2 regions of the Serpentinimonas raichei genome follow, and region 1 is predicted to be linked to the other one. Evidence: predicted binding sites of a transcription regulator. Region 1 holds the regulator's gene; the other holds the start of a gene.
The links. The regulator sigma-54, encoded in region 1, starts transcription at its own class of promoters, with help from an activator protein. The targets are predictions, from matches to a motif close to TGGCANGNAANCTGCTTT.

Region 1 (4,578 bases):
CGGCAACCTGCGCCTCGTCAACCAAGCCGTGGTGCGTCGGCTGCGCGACGGCGCCCTGAGCGACCAAGCCAGCGGCAGCCTGATCGTCATGAACCGCCAAACCGAGCGTTTCACGGTAGACGGCGGTGCGGCGGCGCGCACCCCCGACAACCCAGCCGGCCGCGTGCGCGCGCTCATCGTCCCGCGCCCGGCCACCCCCCCGGCCACCCCCCCGGCAGCGCCCGCCGCTGCCCCGCTGCAGCCCAGCCCGCAACTGGAGCCGCGCCGATGAGTGTGGCCGCCGAGCGCAGCAGCCTAGAGGTGCGCGGGCTGCAAAAGAGCTATGGCCGGCGCCAAGTCGTCAAAGACGTGTCGCTGCGCCTGGCCAGCGCCGAAGTGGTGGGCCTGCTGGGCCCCAACGGGGCCGGCAAGACCACCTCGTTCTACCTCATCGTCGGGCTCATTCGACCCGACGCGGGCACCATCTTGCTCGACGGGCAGCGCATCGACCGCCTGCCGATCCACCGCCGCGCCCAAATGGGGCTGGGCTACCTGCCCCAGGAAGCCTCGATCTTTCGCAAGCTCACGGTGGCCGAAAACGTGCGTGCGGTGCTGGAATTGCAGCGCGACGCCGACGGCCGGCCGCTGCCGCCACAGCGCATCGAGCAGCGCCTCGATGCCTTGCTCGATGAACTGCACGTGGGCCACTTGCGCGACTCCCCGGCGCCGGCGCTTTCGGGCGGCGAGCGGCGCCGGGTCGAGATCGCGCGCGCCCTGGCCACTGAGCCGCGCTTCATCCTGCTCGACGAGCCCTTTGCCGGCATCGACCCGATCGCCGTGATCGAGATCCAGCGCATCATCGGCTTTTTGAAGGAGCGCGGCATCGGCGTGCTCATCACCGACCACAACGTGCGCGAAACGCTGGGCATCTGCGACCACGCCTGCATCATCAACGAGGGCCGCGTGCTGGCGCAGGGCACACCGGCCGAGATCGTGGCCAACCCGGAGGTGCGCCGGGTCTATCTGGGCGAGCACTTCCGCCTCTGAATGTGGTGGCCATGAAGCAAGGTCTGTCGCTGCGCCTGAGCCAAAACCTGGCGCTCACGCCGCAATTGCAGCAGTCGATCCGCCTGTTGCAACTGAGTACGCTGGAGTTGGAGCAAGAGATCGGGCAGATGCTCGACGACAACCCATTTTTGGAACCCGACCCCGCCGATGAGCCGTTCGAGGCCAGCCCAGCGGCGCCGCCCGAGGCCGCATTGGCTGCCCACGCCGAGCTCGATGCGCCTGCCAGCCACGATGCGGGCGCTGGCGCACCCGATGAAGTGCCCGCCCTCGACGCCGCTTTCGAGGCCGCCTGGACAGGCGCAGCGACGGACTCCGGCGGGGGGGGGCCAGAGGCCGAGCACCACGATGCGGGGGATTTCGCTGAGTCCAGCGATCCGGGCGACTGGGGTGAGCCGGGCGCTGCCCGCTCTGGGGCCGCGCCCGAGGACGACAATGGTGCGGGGCCCGACTGGGCGCGCGCGCCCGAGTCGCTGACGCAGCACCTGCACCAGCAAGCCTGCGCCCTGCGGCTCGAACCCCAGGTGGCACTGGCCTTGCACGCCCTCATCGAGTCGCTCGACGACGACGGCTACCTCGCCGATGGGCTGGACGAATTGGCTGCTGCCCTGTGCGGCATGGAGCAAACCAGCGGGGCCCACGCGCCCGATTCCGGCCTCCACACCATGGCACCGCTGTCAGCGTCGCAACCCATGGCAACTGACCGTCGGCACGCCCACTGGCAGCACTGCCTGCAGCAGGCCTTGGAGCAGTTGCAGCAAATGGAGCCCACCGGCGTGGGCGCGCGCAACCTGGCCGAGTGCTTGCAATTGCAGATTCTGGAGCTGCGCAACCGCCCCGAGAGCCGCACCGCGCTGGCCATCTGCCAGCAGCCGCTCGACTATCTGGCGCGGCGCGACAGCCGCCGCTTGGCCCAACTGTGCCGCTGCAACGAGGCCTTGGTGCGGGCCGCCTTTGGGCTGATCGCCCGCCTCGAACCCAAGCCTGGACGCCGCTTTGCGGTGCTCGAACCGCACCAGTTGCGCCCCGATGTGATCGTGACGGCGCAGGGGCGCGGCTTCAAGGTCGCGCTCAACCCCGAGGTGCTGCCGCGGCTGCGCCTGCACGAAACCTATGCCCTGGCCCTGCGCCAAGGCCGCGGGGGCGGCCAGTCTCACGCGGGGCTGCAGCAGCACCTGCAAGAGGCGCGCTGGTTCATCAAAAACATCCAGCAGCGCTTTGACACCATCTTGCGCGTGGCCAGCGCCATCGTGGAGCGCCAGCGCCCGTTTTTTCAGCACGGCGCCCTGGCCATGCGGCCACTGGTGCTGCGTGAAATCGCCGACGAAGTGGGGCTGCACGAATCCACCATCAGCCGCGTCACCAGCGCCAAGTTCATGGCCACGCCCCAAGGCACCTATGAATTCAAATATTTTTTTGGTTCGGCGCTGGCCACCGAGGCCGGCTCCAGCGCCTCCAGCACCGCGGTGCGGGCCCTGATTCAGCAACTGATCGCCGCCGAAAACCCCAGCCACCCCCTGAGCGACAACCAGCTTGCCGACCTGCTCAAAGCCCAAGGCATCGCCTGCGCGCGCCGCACCGTGGCCAAATACCGCGAGGCGCTGCGCATTGCCCCCACCCATTTGCGCAAAGCGCTCTGAACCCCCATGCACAACCTGACCCTGTTCCTGCCCTGCCCCGCCGGGGTGGAAGACTATCTGCTGGCCGAAGTGCAACAGATCTGCCCGGCGGCCCAAAACCTGCGGCGCCAGCGCGGCGGGGTCGAGCTCACGGCCGACTGGGACGACATGCTGCGGCTCAACCTGCACAGCCGGCTGGCGCAGCGCGTGCTGGTGCGGCTGGCGCTGCAACCCTGCCCCAATGAAGATGCGCTCTACGAGGCTGCCTACGCCGTGCTGTGGGAGCTGTGGTTCACGCCCGCGCAGACTTTCAAGGTCGAGCTCACGGCCCAGCACAGCCCGTTCCAGAGCCTCAATTTTGCCGCCCTGCGCATCAAAGACGCGGTGTGCGACCGCATGCGCGAGCGCCTCGGGCAGCGCCCCAGCGTGGAGACGCTGCAGCCCGAGGTGCGCCTGCACGCCCACCTGGGGCCGGAGCAGGTCTGGCTCTACATCGACACCTCGGGCGAGCCCTTGTTCAAGCGCGGCTGGCGCACCGACACCGGCGATGCGCCGCTCAAAGAGACGCTGGCCGCGGCCATGATCGCCGCCAGCGGCTGGACCGGCCTCGATGCGCAAGGCCAGCCGCAGCCGCTCTACGACCCCTGCTGCGGCAGCGGCACGGTGGCGATCGAGGCGGCGCAGCGGGCGCTGCACATCGCTCCCGGCAAATTGCGCCGCTTTGGCTTCGAGCGTCTGTTGCCACACCAGCCGGCGCGCTGGCAGGCGCTGCGCCAGCAAGCCGTGGCCGCCGAGCGACCCGTGCCGGGCGGCCAAGCCTTTGTTTTTGGCTCCGACGTGGCGTTTCGGATGGTGGACTTTGCGCGCCGCAACGCCGAGCGCGCCGGGGTGGCGCAGGCCATCGAGTGGCGCGGCGGCGATGCCTTGGAGCGCCTGCCCCCTTGCCCGACGCCGGGGGTGATGCTGCTCAACCCGCCCTATGGCGAGCGCATCGCAGCCGCCGGCGTGGCCGGGCAGTCGGCGCAAACGCGGGCCCGGCCTGAGCCGGCGCAGGGGCTCGTGCCCGGTGCCGGCCGCGAAAGCGCCCGCCACGCCGATGGCGAGGAAAACACGGCATTTTTCTCGCAACTGGCCAGCCACTGGAAAAAAAACTACGCCGGCTGGACCGCTTGGCTGCTCAGCCCAGACCCGCAACTGCCCTCGCACATGCGCCTCAAAGCCACGCGCCGGGTGCCGCTCTGGAACGGCCCGATCGAATGCCGCCTGTTTCGTTTTGACCTGGTCGCCGGCAGCGCACGCACACCCCGCGCTGGCGCTCAGCCCAACGACACCACCCCCGAGTAAAGTAAAACTATGTAGCCAATACGGACTTTTTGACCGGCCTAGCTGATGCCTGTGCGAAAGTTGGTTTATACTTTCTTCGGGTCGTTTAACACCGGCCCCCCGCTTTTCCTCCCTGAGCGGGTGCCTTTGTGTGTGACAGCAAAAAGGCTTCCAAACCTGGCTCCTCTAGAGCCAGGTTTTTTTTCGCCCCTTGTCTGCGGGCACCGGCTCGGCGCGTAGCGGCTTCAGTCAAAAATATCGCTCAACCACGATTTTTTCTTTTTCTGGCCGGAGCCGGCAGCAAAACCGCCCGAGAGCCCGCCGCCCAGCCCGCCCTTGAGACCACCGGCCAAGCCACCCAGTTTGCTGCCCAGCCCACCGCCCTGCGCGAAGCCACCGCTGCGCTGGCGAAAGTCGGAGTCTTCAAAATCCGGTTGACGAACTTGGGCGCCGCTGCGCCCGGCCGGGGCCTGGCCGAGACTGCGCTCGATCAGCTTGTCGAGTTCGCCACGATCCAGCCAGACGCCACGGCACTGGGGGCAGTAGTCGATCTCCACGCCCTGGCGATCGCTCATCACCAGCTCCACATTCA
Region 2 (4,578 bases), 220 kb from region 1:
CCGTCTTTGCGCAAGCGGATGCGCACCTTGCGCTTGCCAACAAAGGTTTCGATGTGGATGTCGGAGGCCCCTTGGCCATGCGCCTCGATGATGATGCTGTTGATCAGCTTGACCAGCGAGTTGTCGGACTGCTCGATGGCGGGGGCATTGGGGTCGGCCTCATCGCGGGCCTCTTGTTCCAGCGATTCCAGCAGTTTGTCGGAGCTGGTGGCGGCAAAATCACCGCCCGCCGCCACCGCCGTCAGGGCGTCATCGAGGCCAAAACGGGCATAGGCCTCGTTGATGCTCTGCGGCCCGAGCGGGGTGCTGGTCAGCGTCGACAACACCTTGGCCTGCAACAGGAAATCGAGTTCTTCGAGCATGCCACGCCGGGACGGGTCTTCGGCGGCCACCACCACGGTGCCGTTGCGCCACAACAAGGGCACCACGCGGTGTTTGCGTGCCAGCGCGATCGGCACCCGGCGCAGCGCCTCGGGATCGACGGGGAACTTGGCCAGATCGACCACCGGGTAGCCCATTTTGCGCGCCAGCGCGAGGCGCAAATCGTCGCGCGACAACAGTCCGCTCTGCACCAGCAGCTCGCCCAGCGGCACGCTGCGCTCGGTTTTTTGGCGCTCCAGCGCGTCTTGCAGTTGCTCGGAGGTGATGAGCCCGAGCGCGGTCAGCGCCTCGCCGATGCGCACCATGGGCATGCGCGACTGCTCCTCTAGCGCCTGCAGCAATTGCTCGGGCTTGACGATTTCCTTGAGCACCAGGTAGTCGCCCAATTTGCGGTTGCGCAACAGCTCTTGCTCGCGCGCAGCCAGCTCGACCTGCTCGGTGGTGACGGCATGGTGCTCGACCAACACCTGCCCGATGCTCTCCCCGACCCGTATCCGGCGCACCATGTGCGCTGGCAAAAAAACCCGTTGCACCCGGTCGTGTTCGTCCAGCGGCACAAACAGGAACACACCTGCATCCGACTCGAGGTGCCCAATCGTGGTGCCGGTCAGCGCGGTGCCGTCGCTCAGTTCCAGGGCGTAGGGCAGTCGGGGGCGGAAATCGAGCAAATCGTCGGCGCTGGCGGCCGCATTGTTGGGGCGGGACCCCGCAGGGGTGCTTTGGGATCGTTGCAGCAGCGGGGCCAGCGGCTGCGTCAGGGTGATGCGCCGAAACATGCCAAAGCGCAGCGGCATGATGGCGCGCGAGGGCGGCAATTGGATGTGGACCATGCCAGCGGGCAGATCCAGCGCCATTAGCCGGCAAGGGCGCACCTGGCCGTTGCTGCCCTCGACTTGGCAGTCCAAGCCCGAGGCATCGGGTTCGCTGCTGCCGTTTTCATGACCGCCGTAGCTGGCGTAGGGTGGGGTGGGCCAGCGCAGCGGCAACAAGCCTTCCCGTGCTACCACAAGGGGATCGGCTGATGCAGCGGCTAGGGGATCCATGGTCACGTTTCCGGGTGTTTTGTCGGGTTTATCATCTTGCGCGCGGCAATTATGCGGCAACTTCAAATCGGTCCCGGCTGGCGGTACTGCACCGCTTCCGCCAGATGCGCGCTCAGGATGCGTTCGCTGGCGGCCAAGTCGGCAATGGTGCGCGCCACCCGCAGCGCGCGGTGGGTGGCGCGGCCCGACCAGCCGAGTCGGCTGGCCGCTTGTTGCAGCAGCTTGTCGGCAGCAGGTTCCAGTGCCGCATGGCGTTGCAGCTCGGGGCCGTGCAGGGCTTGGTTGGCGTGGCCTTGGCGCTGCAACGCCCGTTGGCGCGCCTGCACGACGCGCTCGCGCACCGCCGCGCTCGACTCGGCTGCGGCGCGTTCGAGCAACTGCTGCGGTGGCAGCAGCGGCACCTCGACGTGCAGGTCGATGCGGTCCAGCAAGGGGCCGCTGAGCTTGCCTTGGTAGCGCAGCACCTGGTCGGGGGTGCAGCGGCAGTTGCGGTGGCTGGCCCCTAGGTAGCCGCAGGGGCAGGGGTTCATGGCCGCCACCAGTTGAAAGCGGGCCGGAAAATCGGTCTGGCGCGCCGCACGCGAGATGCGAATCTGCCCGCTCTCGAGCGGCTCGCGCAAGGCCTCGAGGGCGGCGCGCGGAAACTCGGGCAGTTCGTCCAGGAACAGCACCCCTTGGTGCGCCAGCGAAATCTCGCCCGGCCGGGGCGGGTTGCCGCCGCCCACCAAGGCGGTGGCGCTGGCGCTGTGGTGCGGTGCGCTAAAGGGCCGTAGGCCCCAGTGCTCGGGACTAAAGCGCCCGGCCAGCGAAGCCACCGCCGCCGCCTCCAGCGCCTGCTGGTCGTCCAGCGCCGGCAAGATGCCGGGCAGGCGCTGCGCCAGCATCGACTTGCCCGAGCCCGGCGGGCCGCTCATCAGCAGGCTGTGCGCGCCCGCGGCGGCGATCTCCAGCGCCCGCCGCGCCCCGGCTTGCCCCTTCACATCGGCCAAATCGGGCAGATGGAGTGGCTGCACCTGCGTCGTGCCCTGCAACAAGGCCCAGCCGTCGGGGTGCGGGGGTTCGGGCAGCGCAGCACCAGCGGGCGCAAAGCGCTGCACCACATCCAGCAAATGGTGCGCCCGGTACACCCGCGCCTGGCGCACCAAGGCCGCTTCCTCGGCGCTGCCCGGGGGCAGCACCAAAGCGGTGCATGGGGGTTGGCCCGCGCCATGGCCGCGCAAAAAAGCCAAGCCCATGCACAAAGCGCCCCGGACCGGGCGCAAGGCGCCACTGAGCGAGAGCTCACCGGCAAACTCGTAGCCGGCCAGCGCCGCGCCGTCGATCTGGCCGCTGGCGGCCAGAATGCCAAGCGCGATCGGCAAATCAAAGCGCCCCGATTCTTTGGGCAGATCGGCCGGGGCCAGGTTGACCGTAATGCGCTTGTTGTGCGGCCAATCCAGCCCAGCGTTCAATATCGCCGAGCGCACGCGCTCGCGCGCCTCCTTCACCTCGGTGTCGGCCAAGCCCACCAGCGTCAGGCTGGGCAGGCCGTTGGCCAGATGCACTTCTACGCTCACCGGCAAAGCGTCTAGCCCCACCAGTGTGCGGCTTTGAACCACGCACAAACCCACGTTCACACCCTCCCGTTGTAGGCCACAGCGCGGGGCCGGTGCCTGGTCGCTTGGCTTGCTTGTCGCGGGCTGCACCGATTTGGTGCGCTGCCAGCCTAGCCTTGTGGCCGCAGTGTAGCGGCTGCCCAGTGCAACCGGTGCGAAAGATCGCTGTGCGGCGGTTTGCCGGGTTGGCACGCTATGTGCTTGAGAGTTGGCGTGCAGACGGCCCAGCCCCCCAAAGGCCCGGGCTGCAACACCCGCCGCTGGTCAGGCCGCAAGTCTGTCCAGCCCTTTTATCGATTCAGGCAGAAAGGTTGAATATGAAACTGGTCACTGCGATCATCAAACCCTTCAAGCTCGACGAGGTGCGCGAAGCGCTCTCCAGTCTGGGTGTGCAGGGCATCACCGTCACCGAAGTCAAGGGCTTCGGGCGCCAAAAAGGCCACACCGAGCTCTACCGCGGGGCCGAATACGTGGTCGATTTCCTGCCCAAGGTCAAGGTCGATGCGGCCGTGAGCGACGACTTGGTCGAGCGCGTAATCGAAGTCATCGAGGGCGCAGCCCGCACCGGCAAGATCGGCGACGGCAAGATTTTCGTCTTCCCACTGGAGCAGGTGGTGCGCATTCGCACCGGCGAGACCGGCGCCCAAGCGCTTTGATCCATCAACCCTTTTTCAACCTCCGAGTACCAATCATGAAAAAGTATCTGCTCAGTTTGTGTGTGGGCCTGGGGCTGCTGCTGGGCGCATCGGCGGCCATGGCCCAAGTCACCGACGCCGCGCCCGCCGTTGCCCCGATGATGGCACCCGAAGCCCCTGCAGCGGTCGCGCCGATGGTCGATGCCGCCGCGCTGGCCGTGGCTGCCGCACCCGCTGCCGAGGCCGCTGCCGCCGAACCCGTACCCAACAAAGGCGACGTGGCGTGGATGCTGGTCGCCACCTTGCTGGTGGTGATGATGGTCATCCCCGGCTTGGCGCTGTTCTACGGCGGCTTGGTGCGCAGCAAAAACATGCTCTCGGTGCTGATGCAAGTCACCGTGGTGTTTTCGCTCGTCATGGTGCTGTGGGCGGTGTACGGCTACAGCCTGGCTTTTGGGGGCGAGGGGCTGATCATTGCCAACCTAGACAAAGCCTTCCTGGCCGGCGTCACCATGGATTCGGTCTCGAACACCTTCACCGACGGCGTGGTGATCCCGGAGCTGATCTTTGTCGCCTTCCAAGCCACCTTTGCCGGCATCACCTGCGCCATCATCGTCGGCGCCTTTGCCGAGCGCATCAAGTTCAGCGCCGTGCTGATCTTCACCGCGATCTGGTTCACCTTCAGCTACATCCCGGTGGCGCACATGGTCTGGGGCTCCGGCGGCTTCCTGATCGGGCTGGGCAAAATGGACTTTGCCGGCGGCACCGTGGTGCACCTGAGCGCAGCCGTGGCGGCCTTGGTGGGTGCCTACGTGATCGGCAAGCGCATCGGCTACGGCAAAGAAGCCATGGCCCCGCACAGCCTGGCCTTGACCATGGTCGGGGCGGCGCTGCTGTGGGTGGGCTGGTTTGGCTTCAACGCCG

Region 2: the regulator sigma-54 is predicted to act here: its motif matches at 3,206-3,223, upstream of glnK (P-II family nitrogen regulator).

Annotation. Positions count from the first base shown of each region.
Region 1 is NZ_AP014568.1:2,318,059-2,322,636, forward strand. It holds gene lptA (lipopolysaccharide transport periplasmic protein LptA) at 1-271, shown strand, start outside; gene lptB (LPS export ABC transporter ATP-binding protein) at 268-1,026, shown strand; gene rpoN (RNA polymerase factor sigma-54) at 1,038-2,684, shown strand; gene SRAA_RS10830 (THUMP domain-containing class I SAM-dependent RNA methyltransferase) at 2,691-4,007, shown strand; gene SRAA_RS10835 (TFIIB-type zinc ribbon-containing protein) at 4,232-4,578, opposite strand, start outside.
Region 2 is NZ_AP014568.1:2,099,758-2,104,335, reverse strand. It holds gene SRAA_RS09815 (GspE/PulE family protein) at 1-1,424, opposite strand, end outside; gene SRAA_RS09810 (YifB family Mg chelatase-like AAA ATPase) at 1,487-3,034, opposite strand; gene glnK (P-II family nitrogen regulator) at 3,337-3,675, shown strand; gene SRAA_RS09800 (ammonium transporter) at 3,711-4,578, shown strand, end outside.